Regions from separate parts of the Chryseobacterium sp. WLY505 genome, predicted to be linked through region 2. Evidence: riboswitches for the same ligand, from Rfam matches in the RefSeq annotation. Region 2 holds a riboswitch; each other region holds the start of a gene.

The links. Region 2 has a riboswitch for S-adenosylmethionine ahead of RAH34_RS12805 (TonB-dependent receptor). Riboswitches for the same ligand answer to the same signal wherever they lie in the genome.
Positions count from the first base shown of each region.
Region 1: linked by a shared signal. The riboswitch ahead of RAH34_RS12025 (alpha/beta fold hydrolase) and the one ahead of RAH34_RS12805 (TonB-dependent receptor) in region 2 are both predicted to bind S-adenosylmethionine.
Region 3: linked by a shared signal. The riboswitch ahead of RAH34_RS15125 (TonB-dependent siderophore receptor) and the one ahead of RAH34_RS12805 (TonB-dependent receptor) in region 2 are both predicted to bind S-adenosylmethionine.

Region 1 is NZ_JAVCWI010000005.1:12,043-22,691, reverse strand. Features, by position in the region: gene RAH34_RS12055 (hypothetical protein) at 1-1,052, shown strand, start outside; gene RAH34_RS12050 (MoxR family ATPase) at 1,166-2,197, shown strand; gene RAH34_RS12045 (four helix bundle protein) at 2,260-2,610, shown strand; gene RAH34_RS12040 (DUF58 domain-containing protein) at 2,678-4,000, shown strand; gene RAH34_RS12035 (OsmC family protein) at 4,028-4,447, shown strand; gene RAH34_RS12030 (glucosidase) at 4,524-7,139, opposite strand; SAM riboswitch class I at 7,328-7,434, shown strand; gene RAH34_RS12025 (alpha/beta fold hydrolase) at 7,495-8,433, shown strand; gene RAH34_RS12020 (homoserine dehydrogenase) at 8,439-9,977, shown strand; gene RAH34_RS12015 (O-succinylhomoserine sulfhydrylase) at 10,092-10,649, shown strand, end outside.
Region 2 is NZ_JAVCWI010000005.1:166,918-177,566, forward strand. Features, by position in the region: gene RAH34_RS12800 (RagB/SusD family nutrient uptake outer membrane protein) at 1-204, opposite strand, end outside; gene RAH34_RS12805 (TonB-dependent receptor) at 223-3,156, opposite strand; SAM riboswitch class I at 3,240-3,338, opposite strand; gene RAH34_RS12810 (type II 3-dehydroquinate dehydratase) at 3,583-3,990, shown strand; gene pckA (phosphoenolpyruvate carboxykinase (ATP)) at 4,140-5,756, opposite strand; gene RAH34_RS12820 (GYDIA family GHMP kinase) at 5,884-6,789, opposite strand; gene fabD (ACP S-malonyltransferase) at 6,799-7,674, opposite strand; gene RAH34_RS12830 (LysM peptidoglycan-binding domain-containing protein) at 7,745-9,712, opposite strand; gene bshC (bacillithiol biosynthesis cysteine-adding enzyme BshC) at 9,751-10,649, opposite strand, start outside.
Region 3 is NZ_JAVCWI010000007.1:72,061-82,709, forward strand. Features, by position in the region: gene RAH34_RS15115 (T9SS type A sorting domain-containing protein) at 1-1,322, shown strand, start outside; gene RAH34_RS15120 (alpha-amylase family glycosyl hydrolase) at 1,514-4,351, shown strand; SAM riboswitch class I at 4,611-4,716, shown strand; gene RAH34_RS15125 (TonB-dependent siderophore receptor) at 4,810-7,263, shown strand; gene RAH34_RS15130 (APC family permease) at 7,271-8,581, shown strand; gene prfA (peptide chain release factor 1) at 8,729-9,814, shown strand; gene RAH34_RS15140 (hypothetical protein) at 9,892-10,569, shown strand.

The sequences.
Region 1 (10,649 bases), 150 kb from region 2:
TTGATATCAACGAAAAGTCTCCGTTTGGATTATTTGTTTTTAATAATGAAGCGAAAGATCTTTTTAAAAATAACCTGAAGAAAATTGAGCAGGTTCCTTACGAATATTACAGCCAGCACAAAAAAGGAGCTCACAATATTGTAGTCATTGAAAATAACCTTGACGGTGAGTCGTGGAAAAAAATCCTGTCTCAGGTATCTGAAGGTTCAGACGCATTTCTGATGGTAACCCGTATGCCTAAAGAAATTTCAGACAGTATCGGATATTACGATTCTGAAATTTCTTTTGAAGAAGAAAATGTCCTGAAACTTACCGATAAAAAATTTCAGAATGATTTTCTTAAATTAGATAAATTTCCATCGGGTAGACGTTTTTCATTCATTAAGCCTAAAGTGGAAGTACTGGGGAAAACCGTTGAGAAAAAGAATACAGATCAGGCCAATTTTATTAAAGTAAAGTTTGGGAAAGGATACATCTATGCTCATACAGAACCGCTTTTCCTGACCAATTATTATCTTCTGAAACCCGGCAATGTAAAATATGCACAGGATGTGTTTTCATATCTTCAGGATAGGGAAACCCTTTGGTTTGTCTCAAATAAAAGCTCTGAATCACGCTTTTTCATGAGATTTATATTGTCAAATCCACCTTTAAAATATGCATGGTGGGTATTTTTAGGAGGACTTATTCTTTTTATCTTCTTTAATGCAAAAAGGAAACAGAGAATCGTCCCTGTAGAAGAACCATTAAGAAATACTTCCCTGGATTTTGTGAAAAGCATTGGAAATCTGTATCTTCAGGAAGGCGATTTTCATGACATGATGGCCAAGAAGGCTCAGTACTTTCTGAACAAAGTGAGAATGGATCTGTTGATAGATACTCAGAATGTAGATGAAGAGTTTGCAAAAAAATTACATCTGAAAACTGGTAAACCCGTAGAAATGATTGACGAAGCAATAGCACTTATCAAAAAAGCTCAGGATCCTTACGCCAGTGTAATGAAGGAAGATCTTACAAGGATCAATAAGCTCCTTGATGAAATACTTAAATAATATAACAATAGAATAACCTAACCATATAACAGTTTTTCAATGCTAAAATGTCTGTTCGTTAGAATAAATGTAATTGTAGATAGTCATTGTTAAACTAGCAAATTAAAATTATTATGGAAAACTTTGATAACCCGAATATAGAAAACCAAAACGCTATCAATCTTAATAAACAGGAAGAGCAGTTTCAGTCGAGAATTGATATGATTGAACTTCGTGCGAGTTTAGAGAAAGTAAAATCTGAGATCGGAAAAGTAATTGTAGGACAGGAGAAGATGATTGAACATCTTTTGGCTGCATTACTTTCAAACGGACACGTACTTATTGAAGGCGTTCCGGGAGTAGCGAAAACAATCACGGCAAAATTATTAGCCAAAACCATTGACGTAGGGTTTAGCAGAATTCAGTTTACTCCGGACCTGATGCCTTCTGATATTTTGGGGACTTCCGTATTTAATGTGAAAAATTCAGAATTTGAATTCAAAAAAGGTCCTATCTTCTCCAACTTCATACTGATTGATGAGATCAACAGATCGCCTGCCAAAACGCAGTCTGCATTATTTGAAGTGATGGAAGAAAGACAGATCACAATGGATGGTATACGTTATACGATGGAAGAACCTTTCCTTGTTATTGCTACCCAAAACCCAATTGAACATGAAGGAACATACAGACTTCCTGAAGCACAACTGGACCGTTTTCTATTCAAAATCAATGTAGGATATCCTAACCTTGAGCAGGAAATTGCGATCATTAAAAATCAACACGAAAGCAAAAAAGAAGATAAAACAGAAGGAATTAACCGTGTGATCAGTGCAGAACAGTTGAAAAACTATCAGCATCTGGTAAAAGAAATCATTGTGGAAGCCCAATTGATGGAATACATTGCAAAGATTATCATCAATACCAGAGAAAACCAATTCTTATATCTGGGAGCATCTCCAAGAGCTTCCCTGGCTCTTCTTACCGCTTCAAAAGCATTTGCTGCCATAAGAGGGAGAGATTTTGTAACTCCTGAAGATATTAAAGAAGCAAGTTATGCTGTTTTAAGACATAGAGTCATTGTATCTCCCGAAAGAGAAATGGAAGGTCTTACTGCAGATGAAATTATCCGTCAGATTTTAGAAGGAATAGAGATTCCAAGGTAGGTAGTAGATAATAGGCGGCAGGTAGCAGTTGATAGTAAGTGAAACTGACAAAATCATTATATATGCCAAATTTTAAAGAGCTTTTAGTTTGGCAGAAATCAATTGATTTTGTTACTGAAATGTATAGAATTACAGAAACTTTTCCTAAAGCCGAAATCTACGGATTAGTATCACAAATCAGAAGAGCAGCTGTTTCTATCCCTTCCAATATTGCTGAGGGAAACTCGAGACGAAGTAAACCTGATTACCTACAATTTTTAAAAATAGCAAGAGGCAGTTGTGCAGAGGTAGAAACACAATTAATCATTTCAAAAAATCTCGGTTTTTTAAATGAGGATGGTTATTTGAAACTCAATGACAGTATTATAGAAATATCCAAAATGTTGAACGGACTTATTAATTCCTTACAATAATAATGAATGTAAAAAAGCTAATAAACGACCACCTAAAACCTTTCATCTGCAACCTGCCACCTAACCAATGAAAAACTTATACATCAATACACGTTTCTTTTTTACACTCATCGGAGTGGGGATTCTGTATGTCCTTGCATTTTTCTTTCCGGTGCTGATGTGGGTTGCCCATATTGCACTCCTGATTTGCTTTCTGGCGGCAATGGTAGATTTTCTGTTGCTTTTCAACCAAAAGAATGCATTGCAGGTTCAAAGAATTCTGCCAGAAAAACTGTCCAACGGAGATGAGAATTTTGTAAAAATTGACATCAAGAATAATTACAGCTTTACCATAGCCACTAAAATTATTGATGAAATTCCGTTTCAGTTTCAAAAAAGAGATTTTCTGATTGAAAAACAGATCGCTTCAGGAGCAAATACATTTTTTCAATACTCATTGGAACCTAAAGAAAGAGGAGAATATCATTTCGGAGGTCTGAATGTGTATGCATCATCACCATTGGGATTCATCTCAAAAAGATTTATTTTCCAGAAAGATGCTATGCTTCCTTCTTATCCATCCTTTATTCATCTCAGAAAATATGAGCTGATGGCTATTCAGAGTGAATTTTTATTAGGCGGAATCAAGAAAGTCAGAAAGCTGGGACATACTATGGAATTTGAGCAGATCAAAGAATATGTTCCCGGAGATGATATCAGAACAATCAACTGGAAAGCTACTTCAAAGACGAACCGTTTGATGGTAAATCAATTTCAGGATGAAAAATCACAGCGTATTTTTATGCTGATTGATAAAGGACGAACCATGAAAATGCCTTTCAACGGATTGAGCTTACTGGATTATTCTATCAATGCTACAATGGCGCTCTCCCATATTATTTTGAGAAAAGGAGACAGAGCCGGAATGATGACATTTTCCAAGAAGGCAGAAAATAAAATTGCTGCTGATAACAAATCCGGACAGCTGAAGAAAATCTCTGAAGCTCTTTATAATATCAAAACAGATTTCTTCGAAAGTGATTTCAACAGATTGTATCAGGATGTAAAATATTCCATCAACCAAAGAAGTTTAATTCTGCTTTTTACCAATTTTGAAACTCTTGACGGATTGAACCGACAGTTGAAATATCTTCGTGGAATTGCTAAAAATCACTTGTTGGTAGTAGTATTCTTCAAAAATTCAGAACTGCAGACACTGATCAACAAAAATCCTGAAAATATGCAGGAAATTTATGATGAAATTATTGCTGAAAAATTTGAATTTGAAAAGAAACTGATCATCCAGGAACTTCGTAAATACGGAATCTATACCGTCTATACACTTCCTGAAAATTTGAATATCGATGTTATCAATAAATATCTGGAGATAAAAGCGAGAGGAATTTTATAACTTTGTAGAAGCAATAAGCAATAAATAATGAAAATTACACTTAACAGAATAAACGACGATTTTTTATTTGAATGTACCAACGCTCAGGGAAATTCTATTCTTTTGGATAACACTTCCCAGCCGGGAGCAAAAGGAGTTTCTCCAATGGAAAGCGTATTGATGGCTGTGGCCGGCTGCAGCGGAATTGATGTGGTGTCTATTCTGAAGAAGCAACGTCAGGAAATTAAAAGCTTTCAGGCAGAAGTAGAAGGAGAAAGAGTGCAGGTAGAAGATGCAAAACCTTTTAAATCAATTAATGTTAAGTTCCTTTTGGAAGGAGAAATTGATCCTAAAAAAGCATTAAAGGCTGCAGAACTTTCTTTTGAAAAATACTGCTCTGTATCAAAAACGTTAGAACCGAATGTAGAAATCGGATACGAAGTGTATGTGAACGGAGAAAAAATTTAATCTCTTACGTAAAATAGCAAAAGCCGGATGTTTCATCCGGCTTTTATATTACTCATTACCAATTACTCATTGCTTATTAAAAGGTGAGTCTTGGTTTTATCAGTTTCGCCACAGTAGCTGTCCATCCCGTTTGGTGGGAAGCACCCACACCACGGCCATTATCTCCATGGAAATATTCAAAAAACGTAATATAATCTCTGAAGTGTTCATCATAATTGAACTTTGGATTACCTCCGTTGAAAGCTCTTTGTCCATGTTCATCCTTTAAAAATAGAGAGCAGAGTCTTTTACTTATATTTTGAGCCACTTCATCAAGATTTCTTTTATCACCACTTCCTGTGGGAAGTTCTACTTTCAGACTATTTCCATAATAATAATGGAAGCGCTGCAGACTTTCAACAATCAGAAAATTGATAGGAAACCAGATAGGCCCACGCCAGTTGCTGTTTCCGCCAAACATACGGCTGTCACTTTCTGCAGGTGTATAGTAGACCATATTTTCAGACCCATGTACAGAGAAAACAAAAGGATTTTCCTCATATACCTTAGACATAGCACGGATTCCGTAAGAACTCAGAAACTCATTTTCATCAAGCATTCTGGTCAGAACCTTTGTCAATCTGTTTTTGCGGAGGATACTCATCAGGTGTTTTCGGCCTTGTCCTTCCTCGTCCCAGTGAGAAACAAGTTTGGTCAGTTCCGGTTTGTTTTTTAAGATCCATTCCATTCGGGTTCTGAAATTCGGCATCTTTTCCAGTAGGCGGTGGTCTACAATTTCAACAGCAAACAAAGGAATCAAACCGACAATACTTCTTAATTTTAAAGAAACACTGTCTCCGTTTCCAAGCTGCAATACATCATAAAAGAATCCATCTTCTTCATTCCAAAGCCCTTTCGTTCCTTCACCCAGGTTTTCCATAGCTTCAGCGATATAAAGATAATGTTCAAAAAACTTGATCGCCATATCCTCATATACCTGATAATATTGGGCAAGCTCCATGGCAATACGCATCATATTCAGTGCATACATCGCCATCCAGCTTGTGCCGTCTGCCTGTTCAAGGTGCTGGCCATCCTTTAATTCCATATTCCGGTCAAAAGCTCCGATATTATCGAGACCAAGGAAACCACCACCAAAGATATTTTTCCCGTTTTTATCCTTTCGGTTCACCCACCAGGTGAAATTAAGAAGCAGTTTCTGGAATACTTTTTCCAAGAATAATAAATCCGGCTTTCCATTGGTTTTTTCATCAATTTTAAAAACACGGAAGCATGACCAGGCGTGTACTGGCGGATTCACATCACTCATATTCCATTCATAGGCTGGAAGCTGTCCGTTAGGATGCATATACCATTCCTTCGTAAGGAGCAAAAGTTGTCCCTTGGCAAATTCCGCATCGATGATGGAAAAAGGAACACAGTGAAATGCCAGATCCCATGTGGCATACCAAGGATATTCCCATTTATCGGGCATTGAAATGATATCCTTGTTGTGGAGATGATTCCATTCCGTATTTCTTACATATTCGTTGAAATTTCTTGGGGCTTCAAAGTTGGGATCACCTTTCAGCCATTTCCCGATATTGTAGTGATAAAACTGCTTATTCCATAGAAGCCCTGCAAAAGCCTGTCTCTGAACATTTCTTTCATCTTCATTCACGGTGTCGTTCTGAATTTCTTTATAAAACTCTTCAGCTTCAGCCTCTCTCGTATTGAATATTTCATCAAACTTTTCAAAAGGTTCATCAGCTTGATCCGGACATAACCTGAACTCAAAAACTTTAGATTCTCCGGCTCCGATAAACTCATCAATCAGAAAAGAAGCTTTTGTACCCTTTTTTTCAGGATTTACCGTATTCGTCTGATGGATAATAAAATTATTGATTCCATCTTTGAAATAAGTATTTTCAGCTGCAGGAGCTCCGTAAAGCTTAGAATTATTGGTTTCATTATCACAAAATACGCTTTGCGCATTGGTATTTCGGGAATAGAGTTTCTTGATTGAAATACTGTCGTGTTCAATGTTGATACTTCCGTCATGAGAAGCATTGACTTCTGCTTTATAGGTATTGTATCCCCATTTCCAGTTGTTTCTGAACCATACAGTAGGCGCTACCATAATAGGTGCTTCATGCTGACTTCGGTTGCATACCGTGACTCTGGCAAGAATATCATTGTGATCTGCTTTGCAGTATTCTATGAAAATATCAAAATATTCATCATTATCGAAAATTCCGGTATCGAAAATTTCATATTCCGGTTCCTTTTTACTGCGTTTCCCGTTTTCTGCAACAAGCTCATCGTAAGGAAATTCATTGATCGGATATTTATACACCATTTTCATATAACTATGGGTAGGTGTATTATCCAGATAATAAAAGATTTCTTTGATGTCTTCCCCATGATTCCCCTGAGGATTGCTCAATCCAAAGAATCTTTCTTTTACCATTTTATCTTTCTTGTTCCAGAACGAAAAAGCAAAACATAAAAGCTGCTTTACATCAGAAATTCCGGCAATACCTTCTTCACCCCAGCGGTAGGCATAGCTTTCTGCATTATTATGATTGGTAAAATTCCAGGCATTCCCGTTCGGGCTATAATCTTCGCGTACATTTCCCCACTGCCGGTTGCTTACATAAGGTCCCCAGTTTTTCCATTTGATATCTTGTAATCTATCTTTTTCGGCGGTCATATCTCATCACTTTTCCATACGAAGTTAGTTTTTTTGAGAAGTAATTCCAATTTTTTTCATCTGAATAATTATTAATATACTCTTGAAATACTTGTGTTTAAGGGCTTTTTGAAATATTAAAATAATTTTTTTTTGAAATTAAAAGAAAAGAACTACCTTTGCACCATTCGTTCATTCAAATATTGAAAATGTTATCAAGAAAGGTTGAGGGATTAGACCCTATGAAACCTTAGCAACCCTTTGCGCAAGCAAAGAAGGTGCTACGTTCTACCAAAGTATTTTGGACAGATAACTTACTGAAGTTCTTTTCAGCCATTTCCTGTGGCATTTTCAATTGTATTAAAATTTAATAGAATTGAAAACAGAACTAAACTATATTAATCTTACGTATCAAACTTATTCCCAAAAGGAATACCATATCTCATTAAGCTATCAGCTTTTTGGGAAAGATCTGTTTACAGCCCCAATCATTTTAATCAATCATGCTCTTACCGGAAATTCAAATGTATCCGGAGAAAAAGGCTGGTGGAAACAATTGGTGGGAGAAAATCAGATTGTTGATACCGATCAATATACCGTTCTGTGTTTCAACATACCAGGAAACGGATACGACGATTTTTTAATTGAAGACTATGAAGACTTCACACCTTCAGATATCGCAGGGATATTTCTGAAAGGACTTGAAGCATTACATATTAAAAATTTATATGCCATTATCGGAGGCTCTCTGGGAGGAGGGATTGCCTGGGAAATGCTTGCCAAGCAGCCAGATCTCGCAGAAATATTTATTCCCATAGCCTGTGATTACAGAACACACGACTGGCTTCATGCACAATGTCTGGTTCAGAAATTTTTATTGAATGATAAAGAAGAACCATTACAGAAAGCGAGAATTCATGCCATGTTGTGTTACAGAACTCCGCAGTCGCTCAATGACAGATTTCAAAACCAATATAATCAGGACAAACAACGCCTGGAATCAGAAGACTGGTTGGTTTATCATGGTAACGCACTAAACGAAAGGTTTAGTTTAAAGAGTTACAAGCTGATGAACCATCTCCTGATGAATATCAACGTTGCTGAAGAAGCACTGGAGAACATACAGGCACGAATGCACATGATCTCCGTAGATACAGACTTATTCTTCCCGGCTTCCGAAATCCGGATGTGTTTTGAAAACTTAAAAGAGAAAAATAAGGATGTTTCTTATCACGAGATCCAATCTATACACGGGCATGATGCCTTCCTAATGGAATATCAACAATTAAATAATATCATTAAAAACATTTTATAGAAGTAATGAAAAATGCTAACGAAATAAAATTTTTGAAGAACAGATCAATCGTCAAATTTGAAGGAGAAGATTTCCTGGGAGAAATCGGGATTGACGGACGAATTTTTAAAGCGCTCACTTTGGCGCGTATCAGTGTAGGCGTAATTTCTCAACAGGCCATAGAAAACGGAATTTCTATTCTGGTTCATGAAAATGATGCAGAAAAAGCAGTGGCTTGTCTTATTGATGAATTTGAGGCAGAAAGAAAATCTGGAAAAGTTTCCCAGATTTATAGTATCAATAATGTTTCTGTGATTGGTTTTGTAGCAGAAGATTTCAATAAAGTCTTTGCAGAACTGGCAAGAAACAATGTTTTTCCATTGCTTTTAAACCAGGTGGCAGGAGAAAACAGAGTGAACATCGTTGTGACTTCTTCACAGGATGAAAAAACAAGAAACATCATAGAATCCGAAATTTTCAAAAAGCCGAAGACCGTTCATCTGGCCATCATTGGCCACGGAAACGTCGGAAAGACATTGATACAACAGGTTTTAGAATCGGCAGAAGAAATAAAAAAACGTAAAAAAATAGACCTTAAAGTAGTTGCAGTAGCTAACTCTAAGAAAATTGCCTTCAACAAAAAAGGATTTGATGCGAATTGGGGTGATGAGGTTTTGACAGCAGAACATCCATCGAACGTTGAAGAATTGATCAACTTCTCTAATGAAAATCAACTGGAAAATCTGATCGTTGTGGATAACACCGCAAGTAAGGATTTTGTGAAAAACTATCACGCTTTGGCAGAGAACGGATTCGATTTGGTGTCTTCCAACAAGATCTTCAATACCCTTCCGATCGAAGAATACAGAAAACTAAGATATACGTTGAGTAAAAACAACAGACGTTATCTGTATGAAACCAACGTGGGTGCAGGATTGCCGTTAATTGATACGATTAAATTATTACACCTTTCAGGAGAAAATATCACAAGAATCAAAGGCGTATTCTCAGGAACATTGAGCTATGTGTTCAATAATTTTTCTTTGAGAGACGATAAATTTTCAACCATTATCAACGAAGCTCTGGAAAAAGGCTACACAGAACCGGATCCGAGAGAAGACTTATCAGGAAATGATGTAGCAAGAAAATTATTGATCCTGGCGCGGGAACTAGACTTAATCAACGAATTCGGAGATATCAATATTCAAAATCTTGTTCCAGAAAGCCTTCTTGAAGTTTCAAAATCAGAATTCCTTTCAAGATTGGAAGAGCTGGACGAAGAATATCAGAAAATAAAAGAAAATCAGGAACCCGGACATGTATTGAGATATGTAGGTGATCTGCACGGAGACTTACAGAAAGATAAAGGTGAACTGGATGTAAAACTGGTTTCTGTTCCTGCCACATCCGCATTAGGACAGCTGAAAGGCTCAGACTCGATCTTTGAAATCTATACAGAAAGCTATGGTGAAAATCCAATTGTGATTATGGGAGCCGGAGCTGGTGCAAAGGTAACCGCAAGAGGAGTATTCGGAGATATTTTAAGAGTAAGTGAAACTAAATAATAATGTAACAATCTACCAATCTGGCAGTGTAACCATTATTGCATATTGCAATTGTCATTCTGAGCATAGCGAAGAATCTAATGGTTACCCTGCTGAATGGACAATTAAAACTATATGGAAAATTTTGAAACATCAGCAATAAGAACCCAGACGGAAAGATCTCAGTTTGATGAGCATTCCACACCGTTATATCTTACCTCCAGCTTTATATTTCAGGATGCGGAAGATATGAGAGCAAGCTTTGCAGAAGAAAAACCTAAAAATCTTTACAGCCGTTTCTCTAATCCAAACGTAACCGAATTTACAGATAAAATCGCTAAAATGGAAGGTGCAGAAGCAGGATATGCCTTTGCAACAGGAATGGCAGCCATCTATTCTACATTTGCCACATTACTGAATGCCGGAGATCATATCGTAAGCTGCCAGTCAGTATTTGGATCTACCCATACTTTGTTTACCAAATATTTCCCGAAATGGAATATTGAAACCTCTTATTTCAAAGCAGAAGACGCAGCGAATGTGGAGCAATATATTAAACCCAATACAAAGATCTTATATCTTGAAACGCCTACCAATCCCGCTATTGAAATTCTGGATCTTGAGTTTTTCGGGCAGATTGCTAAAAAACATAATCTTATCTTTATTGTAGACAACTGTTTTGCAACCCCTTAT
Region 2 (10,649 bases):
GGAATAACCGATATTGGCATATGTTGTTCCGTCATTATTAAATTTTGCCCAGGTGCCATTCACCACTGTTTCTGCACTTTCTGCGGTTTTAAAAACCTCCACGCTGTTGGCCTGATCAGTGGGTGCGGTATCCAAATCATTTTCACAGCTTATCACTGACAAAAATCCAATGAGTGCAAACGATATATATTTTAATTTTTTCATTGTTTCAATTTTAAAAGGTTAAAGCGTTGCCTGAAGACCAAAAGTGATCGTTCTCATCGCAGGATATCTGTAATACGTTGTTCCGTCCAAAGCCTGCTCAGGATCCATTCCTTTATGTTTATAGAAGGTCAGAAGGTTTTCTGCCTGGATATAAATTCTGAATTTTTTCAGTCCTATTTTCTCAAAATAATCCTCAGGAAGTGTATATCCTAAGCTTACATTTTTAAGTCTTGCATACGTTCCGGAGTAAAGGAATCTTGAAGAGGTTGATGTCCAGTTATTCGTTGTGGTACTTAATGCAGGAACATCTGTATACGGATTATCCGGTGTCCATCTGTTCAGTATTTCAGAACTCCATGCACGTCCTCCGGCACTTCCGTTATGCATGATGGAAGTATAATCGGTATCTAAAATTTTACCTCCGATTTTGAATGTCAATAATCCTGAAAAATCAAAATTCTTATAAGTAATACTCGTACTGATTCCTCCCGTCAGTTTAGGCAATGCAGAACCTTGCAATAGTTTTGTCGCTTTTGAATATTCCGAAGTCGTTCCTTCCACTGAGTTTCCGCTGGCATCAGTAGAAACTGTTTTCCACAATGGCTTTCCATTGCTTGGGTCTACTCCAGCCCATTCCGGAATAAAGAAATCGTACACAGAACCTCCTACCGTTAACAGCTTAGTTCCTACCACAAGAGAACCACCAGGTAATTTTGTTACTTTATTGTTTAAAGTACTTAAGTTCACATCTACATTCCATTGGAAATTATCATTCTTAACCGGTGTTGTAAATAATGAAAATTCAAATCCTGTATTCTGAATCGTTCCGATATTAGCAGGGTAATCACTGATTCCCAATGATGGTGCCACCGGCATGTTAAACAGAAGATCCTGGCTTTGTCTTTTGAAATATTCAATATTACCTTTAATCCTGTTATTCAGAACAGCGAATTCCAATCCTACGTTTAAATTAAGGTTGGTTTCCCACTTCACGTTATTGGTTGATGTTTTTTCAAGGGTTGTTCCCGGTTCTCCACCAAGACTGATAAATCTGTATAGTTCCTGATACGCGTAATAAAGCGGTTGTCCGTTGGGTCTAAGTAATTTATCATTCCCCTGACCTCCATAACTGGCACGCAATGTCAATTGATTGAAAACATTCAGGTTTTTAATAAATTCCTCGTTCGAAATTTTCCATGAACCTCCTACTGACCAGAATCTTCCCCACCTGTTATCTTTTTCAAATCTAGAAGAGCTGTCCGCCCTTCCTGAAGCAGATAAGAAGTAAGTATTGTTATAATCATACTCTACTTTTCCCAGAAAACTCAATAAGCTTAATTTATTACTGTTCCCGCTGAAACTTCCTAGTAAAGAAGCCGCATCCGGCTCATAATAATAAGGCAGTGAAAACTGGCTTCTTGTTCCTGAAATGGTCTGATAATCGTATTTATAAAATTCATGCCCTGCCAATGCATTCACATGGTGTTTTCCAAACTTTTTATCGTACGTCAGAATATTGCTGGTCGTATAGGAAAGTGTTCTGGTATTGGTCTTCGTCACCGAACCTCCAATTTCCGCGCCTTGTCCTAGTAATGGATTTGAATAATAATGTCCGTTATAATTCACCAAATCAACAGAAAAGCTTGTCTTGAATTTTAACTCCGGCAAGAAAATGAATTCCATGAATCCTTTTCCTGAAAAGTTATCTTCTTTATTTTCGTTTTTATCTAATGGCAAAGTTGCTGCAGCATTTTGGTTTTGAAGCGCATTCGTTGGCCTGTATTTTCCAAAATCATAAATAGGATTTCCGTCGGCATCCAAAACATAAGTTCCGTCAGCATTTCTTTCATAATAAGGATAGAATGAAGGAATAAACCTTGCGGCATTGATGATATTACTCGCCTTGGAATCTGAAGAAGTTGGTGCCTGCTGAATACTATTGGTATAGTTTAAGTTGACTCCAACATTCAGCCATTTTTTTACTTCGGAATTAATTTTAAGCCTTGTATTATATCTCTTAAAACCAGACTCAATAGCCATACCTTTGTCGTCCAGATAACCAAGGGAAAAGAAGTAATTACTTTTATCACTTCCTCCGCTGATATCAAGATCCACCTGGTTTCTTGAGGCCATTCTCTGTAAAATATCTCTCCAGTCGTCATTCCAGAGTGGTGAAGCACCAGGCAATAGTTTTCCATCTGTTCCTACAGGTTTTGGATAAGCTGTTCCATAGGGATTGATTCCAAGGGTAGAAACAAGATTATCCGTTGCCATTTGTGCAGCCTGCTGGGAAGAAACTTTCCCGGACTGATATCCGTTTCTTAATGCTTCCCAGTATAATTGAAAGTACTGATCTGTGTTTACCTGTTCATAGTCTTTTACAGCTCTTCCGGAGAATCCCTGACTGATATTAAAATTAACTCTGGCTTCTCCTTTTTTACCTGATTTTGTAGTAATGATGATGATCCCGTTTGCTCCTCTTGAACCATATAAAGCACTTGCTGTAGCATCTTTCAGAACACTGATGGATTCAATATCGCTTGGGCTGATGGAGTTTAGATTTCCATCGAAAGGAATTCCGTCTACTACATATAAAGGATCACTGGAAGCACTGATGGAACCAATTCCCCTGATTCGAATGGTAGAAACGGCACCTGGCTGCCCTGATGCACTGGTCGTCTGAATCCCTGCAACCTGCCCTTCCAATGCTTTGGTAATATTGGTGACCGGTCTGTTATTGATTTTATCGCTGGAAATGGTAGCAACCGAACCGGTGTAGCTATTTCTTTTAGCTTTTCCGTAAGCTACCACTACGACTTCATCAAGTTCCTTTTCATGAAGGCTATCTTTTTTCAGTCTGGAATTCTGTGCATTTACACTGGTGACTCCCAGAAAGAAAGCAGCAACCGGAGGAATCCATACTTGGGTACTAAATAATTTTTTACTAATCATAATCAATTTTGTTTATCATATACTAAAATTTTGCCCTTTGCAAAAAAGTCAGCAAAGGGCATCGATAAATACGATAAACCAAATGCTTATTTTTCCTTAAAAGGCTGAACGTAACACCTTGCCCCACGGGTAGGTTGTTAAGATTTCACAGGGTCAGTTCCCTCCATCTTTCTTTATAAGCCGATCGAAATATGGTTGCAAAGCTAAAAACTTTTAGTCTACAAAACAAGTAGACTTATTTATTTTTCATGATAATATTTTAATAATTAACATAAAATTTTAATAAAACCCATTACAATAAGGAGTTGCGACTATTATCATTTTCTCACACATGATAAATATCATTATCAATAATTCAATGGAATAAAAATTCAGCATCACTTATTTTTTATGTAATTAATTAAAAAAACTTTTTAATTTTATAGAATGAAAGTTTTAATCATCAATGGCCCTAACCTTAATCTGTTGGGCACAAGAGAACCGGAAATCTATGGAAATGTCTCTATGGAAAGCTATTTGGAAAATTTAAGATCCGAGTTTCAGACTCATGAATTAACATATTATCAGTCTAATATTGAGGGAGAACTTATCAACAGACTTCAGGAGGATGATTTTGATGCCGTAGTAATTAACCCGGGAGCTTTTACTCATTATTCTTACGCTATTGCTGATTGCTTGAAAAATATTCGAAAGCCAAAAGTAGAAGTACATATCAGTAACATTTATAAAAGAGAAGAATTCCGACAGAAATCTGTGACAGCAGCCAATACAGATGCGGTTTTATCTGGTTTTGGAATGGATGGTTATAGATTGGCTTTATTGAGCTTGAAGTAATTTTTAACTTATATTTTCCCGCAGATCACACCGATTTCACAGATTTTTTTGTGTAAATGTAAACAGGGAATCATACAATAATTCCTCTAAGGGAAAAAATAAAAAAGCCTCATCGATGATGAGGCTTTTTGTATGTTGATTGGTAACTATTAGATAGTTTGTTCCTGCAATTGAGGTCCCGAAGCTACTAATTTCTTACCTTCTTCAGTATCACAGTACTGTTCAAAGTTCTTGATGTATCTTGAAGCAAGATCTTTTGCTTTTTCTTCCCATTCTGAAGCGTTCTCATACGTATCTCTAGGATCTAAAATACCTGTAGAAACGTTTGGCAATTCAGTAGGAATTTCAAGGTTCATGATCGGAACCTGAGTTTTAGGAGCATTGTCAATAGAACCGTCAATGATGGCATCAATGATTGCTCTGGTATCTTTAAGAGAAATTCTCTTTCCAGTACCATTCCAACCTGTGTTCACCAAATATGCTTTAGCTCCGTGCTCCTGCATTTTTCCGATCAATGTTTTAGAATACATTGTTGGGTGTAATGTAAGGAACGCTTCTCCAAATGCAGGTGAGAAAGATGGTTGTGGTTCTGTAATTCCTCTTTCAGTTCCGGCTAATTTTGAGGTATAACCACAAAGGAAGTGGTACTGAGCCTGATCTTCATTCAGGATAGAAACCGGAGGAAGTACTCCGAATGCATCCGCTGAAAGATAAACAATCTTCTTGGCATGACCTGCTTTAGAAGGCAATACAATTTTATTGATATGATAGATTGGATAAGAAACTCTTGTATTTTCTGTGATAGATCCATCCGTATAATCTGCTACTCCATTGTTAATAACAACGTTTTCAAGAAGTGCATCTCTTTTGATCGCTCTGAAAATATCCGGTTCTTTTTCTTCTGATAAGTCAATTACTTTAGCGTAGCATCCTCCTTCATAGTTGAATACTCCGTTATTATCCCATCCGTGCTCATCGTCACCGATAAGATATCTTTTAGGATCTGCCGATAAAGTAGTTTTACCCGTTCCTGAAAGACCAAAGAATAAAGCAACATCCCCTTTTTCTCCTACGTTGGCAGAACAGTGCATAGAAGCCATCCCTTTTAATGGAAGGTAATAGTTCATCATCGCAAACATTCCTTTCTTCATCTCACCTCCGTACCAGGTACCTCCGATGATCTGTAGTTTTTCAGTAAGGTTGAACATGATAAAGTTTTCAGAGTGTAACCCCTGAGCTTCCCAGTTCGGGTTGGTAGTTTTTGATCCGTTGATTACTGTGAAATCCGGCTCACCAAAGTTTTCCAGTTCATAGTGAGAAGGACGGATAAACATGTTCGTCACAAAATGTGCCTGCCATGCAACTTCAACAATAAATCTTACTTTAAGTCTTGTATCTGCATTTGTACCACAGAATGCATCTACTACATAAATCTTCTTAGCTTCAGAAAGCTGGTTCATCACTAGTTCTTTACAAGAACCGAAAATTTCTGCTGTTGTAGGTAAGTTTACTTTACCATCCCAGAAAATTGTATCTCTTGTAACATCATCCTGAACAATATATCTGTCTTTAGGTGAACGACCTGTGAAAATTCCTGTTTTTACTGATACTGCGCCTGATTCTGTAAGCTCAGCTTTCTCAAACCCCTGATTTTCAGGAGAAACTTCAGCCTGATATAATTCTTCGTAAGAAGGATTATACACTACTTCATAGTTTCCTTTAATCCCTAATTTCTCTAAATCCTGGATGATTTTAGTGTTTTTCATTTTACTTATATTTTCTATTTCTTTATTGCTTTCAACAAAAATAATATTAATTATTTGTTAAAGGTGGTTTAAATATACTGATATAAGTCAGAATGACAAATAAAAAAACAGGATTACAAACGTCTGATTACAAGCTAATTATATTTTCCCATTCCAAAACAATGGGAAAACCTTTCTCCCAAAAATAGTTCTTATAGTCCCCAAATTTGGCACTCATTACAAAATCTCCACCCCATGCACCTAAACTTTTAACAAATGAAGGGCAATCTGGGAATAATTTTTCCTTAACTGTGAGAATTTCAAGAAAATCGGCTATTTTATGCTCATGACTCATCATTAATTCGGAAAAATTTTCCAATTCATTGCATAATAATATTTTTTTTGTGAGATCTGAAAATTCATTAACCAATTCCGGAGACTTCTTTTTGGACTTGTAAAAATTGATTCCTTCTCTACTATCCTGCTTCTGGTTTAAATGAATAAAAATCAGTTCATTTTTAAAAGAAGGATTAAAATCTACTTTCTCATATTTTATCTCAGGTTTACTTTGAAAAAGTATGGCAGATTTTTCTTTTGCCACAGCGATATCGTATCCGCTGCCACCCAAACTGATTGTATTAAGGTAAAAAGGATCTATTCCGGCCCATTCTGCAAGATTGTTCATCAGGGTAGAACTGCTTCCAAGCCCATAGTCTGCTGGAAACTGAAGATTGGTTTTTAAATGATAAGTAAGGTCGGTTTTGAATTTACTATTAGAAAGCTGCTGAACATTTTGTAATGTTTTGGTAATAAATTCAGCGCTTGATGGAATATTGGTTTCTAAGATCTGCCAGGTTTTATAATCAATGACAGCCTTCAACCATAGGGTATTCTGATGATAGGCCTCCCAAAGAATAAGAGATTTTCCATCTTCTTTTTCTTCAAAGAAAAACTCTTGTCCCAGCCTGGTAGGTACCGCTAAGACAAGAGCTCCATCTATTGCGAAATATTCTGAAGTAAGCATAAGCTTTCCCGGTGAAAATATCGCGTTCATATTTTTTGTTTAGATTGCAGAAGTAGCTTCTACTGATCCGTCAATTTTCTTGATCAATCCCTGAAGGGTTTTTCCTGGTCCTACTTCTACGAAATTAGAAGCACCATCTTTAATCATATTCTGAACAGACTGTGTCCATTTTACAGGACCGGTAAGCTGAGCGATCAGGTTTTGTTTGATCTCATCAGGATTGGTTACCGCTGTTGTCGTGATATTCTGGTATACAGGAATAGTTGCTTTTCTGAATTTTGTTTTTTCAATAGCTGCGGCCAGTCTTTCCTGTGCAGGCTGCATTAAAGGTGAGTGGAAAGCTCCGTTTACGGGTAATAATAATGCTCTCTTCGCTCCTGCTTCTTTCAGTTTTGCGCAAGCTTCTTCTACTGCAGGAGTTTCTCCTGAGATAACCAATTGCCCCGGGCAGTTATAATTTGCAGGAACAACAATTCCGCTGATCTGTGCACAGATTTCTTCAACCTTAGCATCGTCTAATCCTAAGATAGCTGCCATAGAACTTGGATTGGCATCACAAGCTTCCTGCATCGCTTTTGCTCTTTCAGAAACTAATTTCAAACCGTCATCAAAGGATAAAACTCCATTGGCAACTAAAGCTGAAAACTCTCCTAAAGAGTGTCCTGCTACCATTTCAGCACCAAGACCATTTACGGCTTTTAATGCTGCTACTGAATGTATAAATATTGAAGGCTGGGTAACCTCTGTTTTCTTAAGATCCGCATCCGTACCGTTAAACATAATGGAAAGAATGTCGAAACCTAAAATTTCATTGGCAGATTCCATCAGATCTTTAATATCTTTTCTAGAATCATACAATTCTTTTCCCATTCCTACGAACTGAGAACCCTGCCCTGGAAATACAAGTGCTTTCATGTATTGAATTAAATATTATGCAAATATAACTATAATGTTAACAATATTCTTTTAAATAGCTATAAATCATTTAAGGTACTAACCTGATTACTCTGTAACCGGTATTTACATAAGCACCGTTAGCTTTGGATTTTACAAACTCAAATTTGGTAGCAAGCTGAGTCTGAACTTTATTCATTTGTTTAAAGATTTCTCCTTTTTTATTTTCTCTGGTTAACATGTCATTTACCACATCAAAACCTACGATCGCGTATTTAGGTGGAGTTTTGCAGTATTTAGTTTTATAAGCTGCCAGAATTTCTTTCTCAAAGCTACCGTCGGTGTTAATCTTTCTATCCATCAGATATACAAGACTTGCCTGGCTCAGCTCATCCACTTTCTTCTCAAAAACAGGAGAATAGAACATACTGAAGGCTTTTATTCCCTGAACTTCTTTGGACATCGCAATCATTCTGTTGGCAAAAGCATCTCCTGCAGTATTATCATCATTTGCTAAAATAGCAATAACCGGTGCAGACTGCCCTGTCATCATATTCTGATCCGGCTGAATATCTGCCGGGGAATTAACAATTATAATATTAGGGTTTTTCACCGCTTTTTCAAGGCCGGCTTTGATATAATTGGCATCTTCTTTTTTAGCATCTGCCACTATATATATTTTCTGATCTGAATAAATTCCTTTTACTTCTTCTACAATCTTATCAGCATATGTCTGATTGTTTGTTTCTACGATAATAAGGTTACTGTAGTTATAGAGTTCCGGAGAGTTGGCAAATGGTGCTACAACCGGAATTTTCTGATTTTTGGTAAAATCAAGAACATCAATGACATTGGACTTAAAGAAAGGTCCGATAATAAGATCTGTATTATCAGGATTGATCTGCGTTAAAGAGTTTTTGAACGAAGCTTCATTTCCTGAATCTACAACTTTGATATCCAGCTTTTGTCCTCCTCTTGCATTTCTTTCAATCGCCAGTTTAGCTCCTGTCAAAAAGTCGAGTGCCATTCCTCTGTATTGGGTTTCGTTGGTACTGTACCCAAAAGGAAGCATTAAGATAACACTTAGAGCATCACCGTTTTTCTTCACGTATGCTGCATCCTGCTTTTTGATTTTTAGAACCATTCCGGTTTTCAGACCGTGTGAAAGATCCGGATTCAGTGCTATAAGTTCATCAATAGAAACACCGAATTTATTAACAATAGAGAATACTGTATCTCCCTGCTGAACGGTGTAGGTTACATAATCATCACCTACTGCAACATTGGAGGCAGCTGTTGATTTTTCGTTCCCGGAATCCATTTTTGCTTTTGGATTGGTAGTTTCTGCAACGGCATCAGTATTGGCAGTTGTATTTGTTCTTTTTATTTTAATGGTATCCCCAGGTTTCAGTCCTTTTTCTTCCAATCCCGGATTTAAGGCATAAAGGTCCTGCTGGCTGATGCCAAACTGTTTTGTAATTCTGTAATAATTATCTTTCGCCTGAATCACATAAGACTCTCCTTCTACAGCAGGGGTAACCGTTGTAGGGTTCATCGTAGTTGTGTTTTTTTCTACAGCGGGTTCGGTATGTTTTTCTGCCGTCACAGCCTGTTGCTCACCACCATATTTTTTAATGCTGGCAAGAGGTAAGGTAATTTCGTCTCCGATTTTCATGTGAGAATCCAGTTCTGGATTCAGCTTTCTTAAATCAGTTTCAGAAATTCTGTATTGTTTTGTAATGCCATAGATCGTTTGTTTTGGCAGTAAAACAATTTTACCCAAAGAAGAAGCACTTGTTGTTGAAGTTGCTTTTTCTACCGGAACTGCTTTTGTTACAACCGGAGTGGCAGCTTTATCTGATTTTATAGTTAAAACATCACCGATCGCCAGTTTGCCATCTTTATGTTTTGGGTTTAGCTTCAGCAATTCATCTACAGTCATTCCATACTTTTTGGCAATATTGTAAGGATTATCACCTTGCACAACCGTATGTGATTTCTGGGCTGAAACTCCCAAAACCATACATAAACTGGATAGAATAAAAAACCTCTTTATCATATTCGATAATTATAATTTACAAAAATACTTCTTTAAAATTAAATGGCAACAATTATTAATTTTGAATCTTGAACCACCATTTCTTCCAAACAATTTTCAAGCCACGAATAGCCATAATCTGAAAAGAATACACTAAAGTTATAGACTCTCTCCTGCCATGTTTTTGCGGGATGAACATCTAAAAACAGATTTTCAAGCCGTTCCAGCAATTCATTTTGTTTTATTTTTTCAGCATGAAGCAGACGTTTTTTCATTCTTTTAAATGATTTTAATTGTCGTACTTCTTCCGCCTTCACCATGTTCCCGAAAGATTTTTCAGTGGTTTCTGCTGAAGCTTTCAGTGTAGAAAAACTATTGACCAATAATTCTTCTTTTTCTTCGAGTAATTGTAAAATCGGATTATCTTTCAAAATCTTCTGATTGGTAAGTACGGTGAAGTTCTGAAAAAAATCTTCAATTTTAAGATCAAGTTTCTCAATTTTTCCCAATGTTTTTTCTTTCAGAAAAAGCATAGAGTTTCTGGGAATCAGAATTGGGAACGGGATATTAATTTTTGAGAAATAATCTTTCAATTCCAGCCAGTACATGATTTCAGCATTGCCACCGATATAGGCTAAATTAGGAAGTACATTTTCCTGATATACCGGGCGCATCAATGCATTCGGACTGAATTTCTCAGGGTGGTTTTCCAATTCTGCAAGAATTTCTTCTTCTGTAAACTGGATAGGCTTATCTACAATACTATACTTCTGTCCGTTAAATTCTATTCTGTCTCTCGTTTCAGAAAGGTAGAAAAGATTTATTTCACGTGGGTTTACCTGAACTTTTCCATATTTTTCTGTAAGAAACTTTACTTTATCTTCAGAAGTTTTCTGTAAGCTGCAATGAAGAAGTTCATCTTTAAAAATCTCCTTCATCAGGTTTTTAAGTTCTTTAG
Region 3 (10,649 bases), on a different contig from region 2:
ATGTAGCATATGTATCCAACTCTTCAGGAGGAAAAAAAGTGAACGTCAGGAAATTTGACGGCAACTCCTGGGTACAGGTTGGAAATGCCAACTTCTCAGAGGGAAGAGTACAGCATGTTGCGTTAGCCGTAACAGAATCCGGAAAACCTTACGTGGTGGCCAGCCGTTTTGAAAATGATGACTTTCTGAGAAATACAGTTTATAAACTAGATGACACTCAGAATTGGGTTCCATTTGGAGGAGATTTTGTTTCAGATGGGGAAGCAAAATACAATGATTTAGCGATAGATAAGGCACAGAATTATTTGGTGCTGGCTTATTCCGACAATACAACAAAGGTGAAAAGAATTTCTCTGAACCTTAATCCACAAACATGCAGCAACACAGACCCTGGAGCAAATGTAGGTGATGTTGGCTGCGTAAGTTTTATGTATCGTGGACAACAGGTTGCTTATACTACCGTAAGAGGAGCAGACGGAAAAATCTGGCTTCAGCAGAACCTGGGAAGTACACAGGTGGCTTCGTCAGTAGCGGATGCGAATTCTTATGGAGATCTTTTCCAATGGGGAAGATGGGATGACGGACATCAGCTTAGAAATTCTCAGATTGTACCAGCGCCATCTCCTAATAATCCGGAAGGAGCAAGTACCACTGTGGGAGCTTATGTTGCAGGATCTCCGGCATGGTGGGCAAATTTTGCAAGTGGAGATACATGGAATGGGACATCCCTTGCAGATGTAAATGCCTCTGTAGGGATAGATCCTTGTAAAGCAATAGGAGCAGACTGGAAAATGCCTTCTCAGGCAGAGTGGACAACTTTAATAGGAGCTGAAAGTATTTCTAACCCGACCACTGCTTATAACAGCCATCTTAAATTACCTGCGGGAGGCTACAGAAGCTCCAGTGACGGGAACTTTACTTTTGTAGGGCAAAGAGGGTATTTCTGGAGCTCAGATACATCAAGTTTAGGAGGGAAATATCTGTATATCGGATCTACGATTGCCAATCCGTCTGCTGGTGCTATGAGAGGGCAGGGATCATCAGTAAGATGCATCAAGCCTACCTCTTCTTTGGGTACTTCAGATACCAAACTGAATCAATCTGTCATTGGAATGTATCCTAATCCTACAAAAGGAATTCTTATAGTTAAAGCTGATTCAGGGATTGAAAAAGTAAACGTTGTGAACGCTGTAGGACAAAGAATGAATGTACAGTTCTCGGATAATCAGATCAACATGGCTGAACTTCCTTCAGGATTGTATATAGTAGAATTGAAATTAAAGAATGGACAATCCATTTCTAAAAAGATTATAAAAAATTAAGCGAAATTCAATACAAAGATTTTTGCCCAAAAGAATTAGTTCATTACAATTACTTTTATTGGAAGGCTCATGAAATTTCATGAGTCTTTTTTTATTTGATTTTTTCCAAAAAAATGAAATATTTCCCGAAAACTGATTCAAAATGATGGTTACGAATAAAAAATAACACTATATTCGATAAAAAATAAGATATGAGAAAATTTTATTCCGTTGTTTTTCTGCTGATTACAATAGGTGTTTTTGGACAGATCAATTATACTATTTCTCCTAATTCATTCAATGAAACAGATGTCATTACGCTTACGGTTCCTGGGGATCAGATTGATGAATCTGCCTGGGGAGTTTCCAATAATGCCATTTATATGTGGACCTGGTCGTTTGACACCAATTATCAGAACAGCCAGGATTGTCCTACCAATGGCAGCTGGAATAATTCCAATGATCTGAATAAGCTGAATTATAATCCCACAACAGACAGCTATTCAATAACATTTACCCCAACTTCATTTTTCGGAAGAACAGGAATCGGAAGATTTGGATTTTTATTAAAAGATAAAACAGGATCGCATCAGACTTCACCCGATATTTTTGTAAACGTAGGTACTTTAAGCTTGACGCTTACAAATCCATTGGCGAACAGCCTCACTTCAGTTCCTACGGGAAATTCCATTACTATTACGGCGACGGCAAGTGCCAATGCTACATTTCAGCTAAAAGCCAACGGAACTGTTGTCAATTCAACAACAACGCCTTCACAGTCTTATTCTTACAGTTATACAGTTACTCAGGATGCCAGCATGGAACTTGTGGCCACACAGGGAACCAATTCTAAAACGGCAACATTTATCTTACAGGTTCCTCGAAATGTTGTTTCTGAAGCAATACCGAACTGGATTAGACAGGGAATCAATTACCACCCGACAGATCCTACCAAAGTAGGGCTGGCTTTATATGCCCCGGGGAAAAGCTTTGTCCATGTCATCGGAAGTTTCAATAACTGGGCAGTGAATGATACTTATTTAATGAAAAAAGATACCACAAATCCTGACCTCTACTGGATAGAGCTCAATGGAATTACTCCTCAGCAGCTCTATACCTTCCAATACAGAACCAATGATTTGAGGAAAGTAGCAGACCCTTATTCACCACAAATATTATCTTCTTACGATGACCCGTGGATTTCAGCTTCTACCTACCCGAACTTACCAGCATTCCCTGCCGGACAGGGTTTTGAAGTTTCAACATTTAAAACCGGACAGACCGCTTATAACTGGCAGGTTACCAATTTTCAAAGACCTGCAAAACAAGATCTGGTAGTCTATGAATTATTATTGAGGGACTTCACGCAGGAAAAGAACTGGCAGTCATTAATTGATAAAATTTCGTATTTAAAGAACTTAAAGATCAATGCCATAGAATTACTTCCGATCATGGAATTTGACGGAAATCTTTCCTGGGGCTATAATACTTCTTTCCATTACGCCTTAGATAAAGCGTATGGAACTCCGGAAAAATTCAAAGAATTTGTTGATCTATGCCATCAGAACGGAATTGCAGTCATTCTGGATGTAGCATTTAATCATGCTACAGGACGTTCTCCTTTGGTAAGACTTTGGAATGTAGATCCGGATGGTGATGGCTATGGCGATGTTGCACCGAATAATCCTTACTTTAATCAGGTCCCGAAACATTCATATAATGTATTCAATGATTTTAACCATACAAGCCTTTCAACGCAATATTACGTTGAAAGATGCCTTCAGCAATGGCTTACAGAATATCACATAGATGGCTTCCGTTGGGATTTAACCAAAGGATTTACGCAAAGCTGTTCTGAAAACGATGAGGCCTGTACCAATGCCTACCAGCAGGACAGAGTGGATATCATGAAAAATTATGCTGATAAACAATGGGCTATTGATCCCAATTCTTACATGATCTTCGAACATTTGGGAACCGATGCAGAAGAACAGCAATGGGCGAACTACAGAATCACAGAAGGAAAAGGCGTTATGCTTTGGAATAAACAGACCGATCCTTACAACCAGAATACGATGGGCTATCAGGAAAACAGCAATTATGACCGCATGAATCACAGCCTTCACGGCTTCACCAATATGAGTGCCGTAGGCTATGGAGAAAGCCATGATGAAGAGAGACTGATGTTTAAAAACCTTGCCTATGGCGCAGTTAACGGAAGTTATAATGTAAAAGATCTGAATACCGCTCTTGAAAGAATGAAAACTTTCGGGGCAACTTTCTTTACCATTCCAGGTCCGAAGATGATCTGGCAGTTTGGTGAATTAGGATATGAATTCAGCATCAACAGATGTGCAAACGGTACCATAGACAGCGGATGCAGAACCGATGAAAAACCTGTTGCATTTACTTTAGGGTATGATACCAATGTGAACAGAAAGGCAGTATATGATACATGGGCTAAAATCATCAATATCAGAAATACCTACCCGGTTTTTAAATCTAAAACCTACAGTATAGAATCCAATAACCTTACGAACGATCCTACCGGACTGATCACAAGAATTTATGTATATGATGCGGCTATTACAACAGGAATAAAGAATGTGGTAGTGTTGGCCAATTATACGACTTCCGCGCAGAATGTTGTTCCTTATTTTCCTTACACAGGCCAATGGCAGAATCTGATGGACAACAGTATTTCGAATATAGCTTCCACCACAGCGCCGATCACTTTACAACCTGGAGAATTCAGAATCTTTGGAAATTATGCAGGTGCTTTGTCAACAGTAGATGTCAATGCCGCCAACAAATTATCTCTTCAGATTGCAGATAATCCAATCCGAAACGGAATCGCTAAACTCGTTTTCAGTAAAGCAAAAAATGGTGAGATTTCAATTTTTGATATGACCGGTAAAAGAATGGATTCTTTCAAACTGGATAAAGAAAACGGTACCTATGAAGCGAAAGTCAGTTATCCGGCAGGAACCTATCTGGTGCAGCTGAAATCGGATACAGGAATTGCTATTCAAAAGATGATGGTTCAATAAAAACAAATTATGAAGTTGTTGATTTGTAATATTTTGAACCATTAAGGGCTATTTAAGAAGTAAAGTACCGTTAAGATGGATCATTCTGATTTTTAAGCTTAAAGCGAAGCTAATCTTAATACTCTTAAACTCTTATTACATCTTAATGGTTCGAAAATAAAAGTGTAAACAAGTTCTATAAAATAATAAAAGGCAAATTTGCAGCAGAGCAGGTTTGCCATTTTTTGTACATTAAAAAAAATAGTCTACTTTTGCAGTAGATTTATCAAGAAAGGTGGAGGGATTTGGCCCGTTGAAACCTTAGCAACCTACACGTTTCCAAGAGTGTAAAGGTGCTAATTCCAACCCTTTGGGGGAGATAAGTGAAGTCAATACTCTATATGAATTCCATTTCTTGAAGTCTTGTGTATCTGCGGAAAGATCCGTCAGATTGGTAGTATTAATTGGCAAGAACAAAAATGAAAAAATTAAGCACAGCTGTATTATTGCTTGGAGCAATTCTGGTCGCTGCTCAGGAAAGTGAGGAAAAAGGAAAAGAGATCGAAGATATTATCATCGTCGGAAACCGTAATGTCAAAAGAACAAAGCTTGAGACCCCTGTTCCTGTAGATGTAATCAACATCGATAAAATCCAGAGAAGTTCTCCGCAAATGACGGCTCAGGATCTCCTGAACTATGTGATTCCATCGTTCAATGCAGTGAGACAGTCTGCTTCTGATGGGACAGAACATATTGACCCTGTTACTTTGAGAGGTATGGGACCCGATCAGGTTTTGGTGCTGCTTAACGGAAAAAGAAGACATTCTACTTCTTTGGTAAATTATCAGAATACCGTAGGAAATGGCTCTGTAGGAACAGATTTGAGTACCATTCCCGTCATTGCAATTGATAGAATTGAAGTGCTAAGAGATGGAGCTGCTGCACAATATGGTTCTGATGCCATTGCAGGAGTAATCAATATAATTCTTAAGAAAAATGCCGGAGCTTCAGCAAGCCTTACTTATGGATTAAGTGGAAGAAATGATGGAGATACTTACCAGGCAGGAGTTAACTACGGAGCATCATTAGGAAAGAAAGAAGGCTATATTAATCTTTCATTACAGCTAAGCCACAGAGGAAAAACCACAAGAACACAAAATCACGACCTGGATATTTTCGGAGATAATTTTGCCTATGAATTTGCTGGTGATGCAGAAGCCGTAAAAGCTGCCAGAGCCGCAGATGATGCAGAAATTGCAAAAAGAGGATTAATGCGTGATGACTTTAATTTTCAGATCGGAGATGCCCAGATTAGACAGGGACAGCTGTTTTTCAATTCAGAATATCCTTTTAATGACAATTTTAAACTGTATTCTTTTGGAGGATTCAGCATCAAAGAAGGAAATGGCTTTGGTTTCAGAAGGCTTCCTAGCGAAAAATCTAATGTCGTTTTATCCATTTATCCGAATGGATTTCAGGCTACTCTGGCCTCTCAGGTATACGATGTTTCTTATGCTGTAGGAGCAAAATATAATGTTAACGACTGGTTTTTTGACCTTAGCAATACCTTTGGAAGCAATACCTTCAATTATAATGTAAACGATACGAATAATGCTTCTTTGGGAGCAAAATCTCCAACCCGTTTTTATGCCGGAGCGCATAGCTTTCTTCAAAATACCATTAATCTTGATGTTTCCAAAAATATAAACCGTTTCAATATTGCTTTCGGTGGTGAGTTCAGGTTTGAACAATACCAGATCAAAGCTGGTGATGAAGCTTCTTATACCCAATATGACATCAATGGAAATGTAGCCACTGAAGGATCAACAGTGCTTGGTGCGGGTGGATCCCAATCCTTTATCGGATTTTCTCCCAACAATGCATTGAAGAAAGACAGACATTCCACCGCAGTGTATGCAGATGTTTCCTATGATTTAGATAAAAAATTGAATATTGATGCAGCAGCAAGATTTGAAAACTATTCAGATTTCGGAAATACACTGAACGGAAAACTTGCGGTACGGTATGAATTTGTAAAAAACTATGCGGTAAGAGCTGCGGTGGGAACAGGATTCAGAGCACCATCATTGCAACAGCAGTATTTTAATAACTCTTATGCCGATATTTCTACTTCAGGCGAGAAGATTGTCACCAAGGGAATTTTTAGCAATGACAGCAAAGCCGCTGAAATTCTTGGATTTGATAAACTCAAACAGGAAACCTCTGTAAACGGAAGTGCCGGATTTACTTTAAAACCTGTAAAAGGACTGTTGATAACCGTAGATGGATATATCATTAAAGTAAAAGACAGAATCGTTATTACGGGTAATATAACAGATCCAAGATTGTCAGATCCAGCGGTAGTAGGACAGGGAAATGAGGTAGAGAGCGGAAGATTTTTTGCAAATGCTATCGATACCGAAACCAAAGGAGTTGATGTCGTAGTAACCTATGACTGGATTCTTGGCAAGGGAAAATTAAATATCAATCTTGCCGGAAACTATACGGAAACTAAAATCACAGATTTCCACTTTCCGGAAAACTTAGGAACACCTCAGGAACAGTTTTTTGGTCCGGATCAGATCAATATCATTGAAACCCTGTCTCCAAAAACAAAAGCTTCATTAGGATTAAATTATGGAATCGGGAAGTTCAGTTTTCTCGTAAGAAATACCTATTTTGGTAAGGTAATAAGAGATGGATATCCGTTTGGAGATGTGCAGGAGTTTTCCCCAAAAGTAGTAACCGACATCAGTGTTGGGTATGATATCACCAAAAGTATCAATTTTACAGTAGGAGCCAACAATGTATTTGATGTTTTCCCGGATCGCCAGATTTATAAGAATTCGTATTATGGAGTATTCAAATATGCACCGGTTCAGATGGGAACGCTGGGGAATTATTTCTTCGGAAGGCTTAATTTTAATTTTTAATCAGTAAATGAGTACTTCCTCACATCAGATTGGCTGGAAAACAGCCGCAGCCATCGTAGTTTCCAATATGATCGGAACAGGGATTTTTACCACCCTGGGATTTCAGCTTTCCGATATTACCAACACCTACAGTATTTTCCTGCTATGGAGTATCGGAGGAGTTCTTGCGTTATTCGGGGCATTTTGCTACGCAGAATTAGGTTCACATTTTAAAGGAAACGGAGGTGATTTTATTTATCTTAAAGAAACCTATCATCCGATTTTCGGATATCTCATAAGCTGGATCTCACTCATTATCGGATTTTCCTCTCCGGTAGCTTTGGCTGCTTTAGCCATGTCGAAATATCTTTCTGTATTTGAGTATTCTTTTGGAAACGGATTTGCGATTGCTGCTATTTTTCTGGTTGCCATTGCGTTATCGTTCAGTCTGAAAACATCCAGTAGGTTTCATAACTTTTTCACATTCATTAAAATAACCTTTATTATTGTACTGGTCATTCTGGGAGTAGGAATTTCAGATTCACCGCAGATAGGCAACAGTCTCAATTTCAGTAACAGCTGGCAGAATGAGATCATGCTTCCTGCATTTGCTACCTCTCTGGTATTTGTAACGTATTCCTATACAGGCTGGAATTCAGCATCTTATATTGCAGGAGAAATAAAAGATGTTCAGAAAAACCTTCCCAAATCGCTCATCATCGGAACTGTTTTCGTAACGGCAAGTTATATTCTGGTGAACTATATTATGTTGAAACATGCTCCGGTAAGTCAATTGGCAGGAAAAGAAGATGTGATGGGAGAAGCGGCTGTCAATATGCTGGGACCTGCTTTTGGAAAGATCGTCAATATTTTTATTGCCCTGCAGCTTATTGCAACCATCAGTGGTTATCTGTGGGTAGGATCAAGATTAACGCAGGCTTTTGCAAAGCATACCTCCATTTGGAGACCATTATCTGTGGGTAATAAAAAAGGAATTCCGGTAAGAGCTATTTTCGCTCATGCGATCATTGCAGCTGTTATTATTCTGACAGGAAGTTTTAAAGAAATTTTTGTCTACACAGCCTTTATTTTACAGCTTTTTGCAAGTTTGGCGATTTCTACTGTATTCTTCCTGAAGAAAAAAGACAGAAAAATCTTTAAGTCGAATGCATTCCATATTTTTCCGGCTGTTTTTTTACTATTTAGTTTTTATATTCTCTATTTTACATTCATTCATAACCCTAAAGAAAGCTTGATAGGATTGGGAATTATCGCGGTAGGAATTATTTTATATCTGATAGACAAAAGACTTTCTAAAGGATCTCAGACCAAGTCTTAACGACGCGGAAAGGTGAATAAACAAATTCTCAAATAAGCCTTTTTGTGCTTTTGCACCCTTTATCCCTAATGCTCAAAAATTTATGATGATTCGGAATTTTAATTTTGAATTAATAATCCTTATCTTTGCACCCACAAAATTTCTACAATGTCTAAATCATTAATTCCAAAATTAGAAGCTATAAAACAAAGATATAATGAGGTTGCAGACCTTATTATACAGCCTGATGTCATTTCAGACCAAAAAAGATATTCTTCTTTGAACAAAGAATATAGTGATTTGGGAAAAATTGTAAGAGTTTACGATCAGTATAAAGGCGCTTTGGATAGTATTGCAGAATCTGACGAAATCATAGCTGATGGTTCAGACAGAGATCTGGTAGATCTGGCTAAAGAAGAAAAACTGGAAGCGCAATCCAGAATTCCTGGTCTTGAAGAAGAGCTGAAAGTATTACTGATCCCTAAAGATCCTGCAGATGACAAAAACGTTATCGTGGAATTACGTGCCGGTACAGGTGGTGATGAAGCAGCGATCTTTGTGGAAGATGTGTACAGAATGTATACCATGTATTTCAAAACAAAAGGATGGAGACATGAAGTAACAGATTCTAACGAAGCCGCAAAAGGATACAAGGAACTGATCATGAAAGTGGAAGGAGAAGGTGTTTACGGAATCATGAAGTTCGAATCCGGAGTTCACCGTGTACAACGTGTACCTGAAACTGAATCTCAGGGAAGAGTGCATACTTCTGCCATCACGATTGCTGTTCTTCCGGAAGCTGAAGAAGTAGATTTTGAACTGAATCCTGCAGATATCGAAATGCAGACTTCCCGTTCAGGAGGTGCCGGTGGTCAGAACGTAAACAAGGTTGAAACTAAAGTTCAGCTTACCCACAAACCTTCAGGACTTGTTGTAGTTTGTCAACAGGCTCGTTCTCAGCTGGCTAACCGTGAGTTGGCAATGGAAATGCTAAGAACAAAACTATACGATATTGAATTACAGAAAGTACAGGGAGATATCGCGGCACAACGTAAATCTATGGTATCTACAGGAGACCGTTCTGCAAAAATTAAAACGTACAACTATCCACAGGGTAGAGTTACAGATCACAGAATCAATAAGTCTATGTACAATCTTGATGCTTATATGAATGGTGATATTTCTGAAATGATTGATGCTGTAATCATGGCAGAAAATGCAGAGAAGATGAAAGGGGAAGAAGAGAATTATTAAAATAAAAATAAATAAAAACAAAGCCTCTGACTGTTCAGGGGCTTTGTTTTTCCCAATAACAAAACAAAATATCAACTATGAAAAACTACAAAATTATTTTCCTGATGTTATTGACCATGATGGGACAACAACTGATGGCTCAGACAGAAGTAAAGAAACCAAAAGAAGCCTTTGAACTCTTCTTTGGTACTTTCGTGAGTAATGATGATACAGCTTTGAATAAGCTTAATGATTATTTAAAACCTACTGTAGACGGACAGACTGCGTATCAGGTGGATTTTAAAGAAACATCACAGGAAATGATCAATGGCAGTGTAGAGAACTTTCTTGCTGCTTTTCCTAAAGCTACGGCAGCGGCATGTAAAAAAGAAGCTGAAGATTATTTCAGAGCTATGTTTGGAAACTTTAAAACGGGAAAACTTACCGTTAAAGACGTAAAAGTTGTTCCAAACGAACACGTTGAAGGACAAAAGATTGCAGAAGTAAGCTATTCCGTAAGCTTTCTTGTTCCATCAAAACTGACTTCCGGACCAAAAGGAGATCTGAACAAAATAAAAACGGAAGACCTTAAAAAATATTTGGTTCAGGCAGTTAAGGATTTTAAAAATGCTGATAAAATGGTGACAACAGATCAGAACTTTAGTCTATACGAACTTAAAGAAGGAGATAAAATATACTATTGGAATGGCAGTCCGGATGAGATTGTTTCCAACCTTACCGACTTCTATTTTGAAAGCTTCGGAGCAAATGAATAGGCGAAAAGTACGATTATAAAGAATAAAGAAGTCCCAATATAAAGGGGCTTTTTTTATTTCATATACTTTGCGTATTTTTG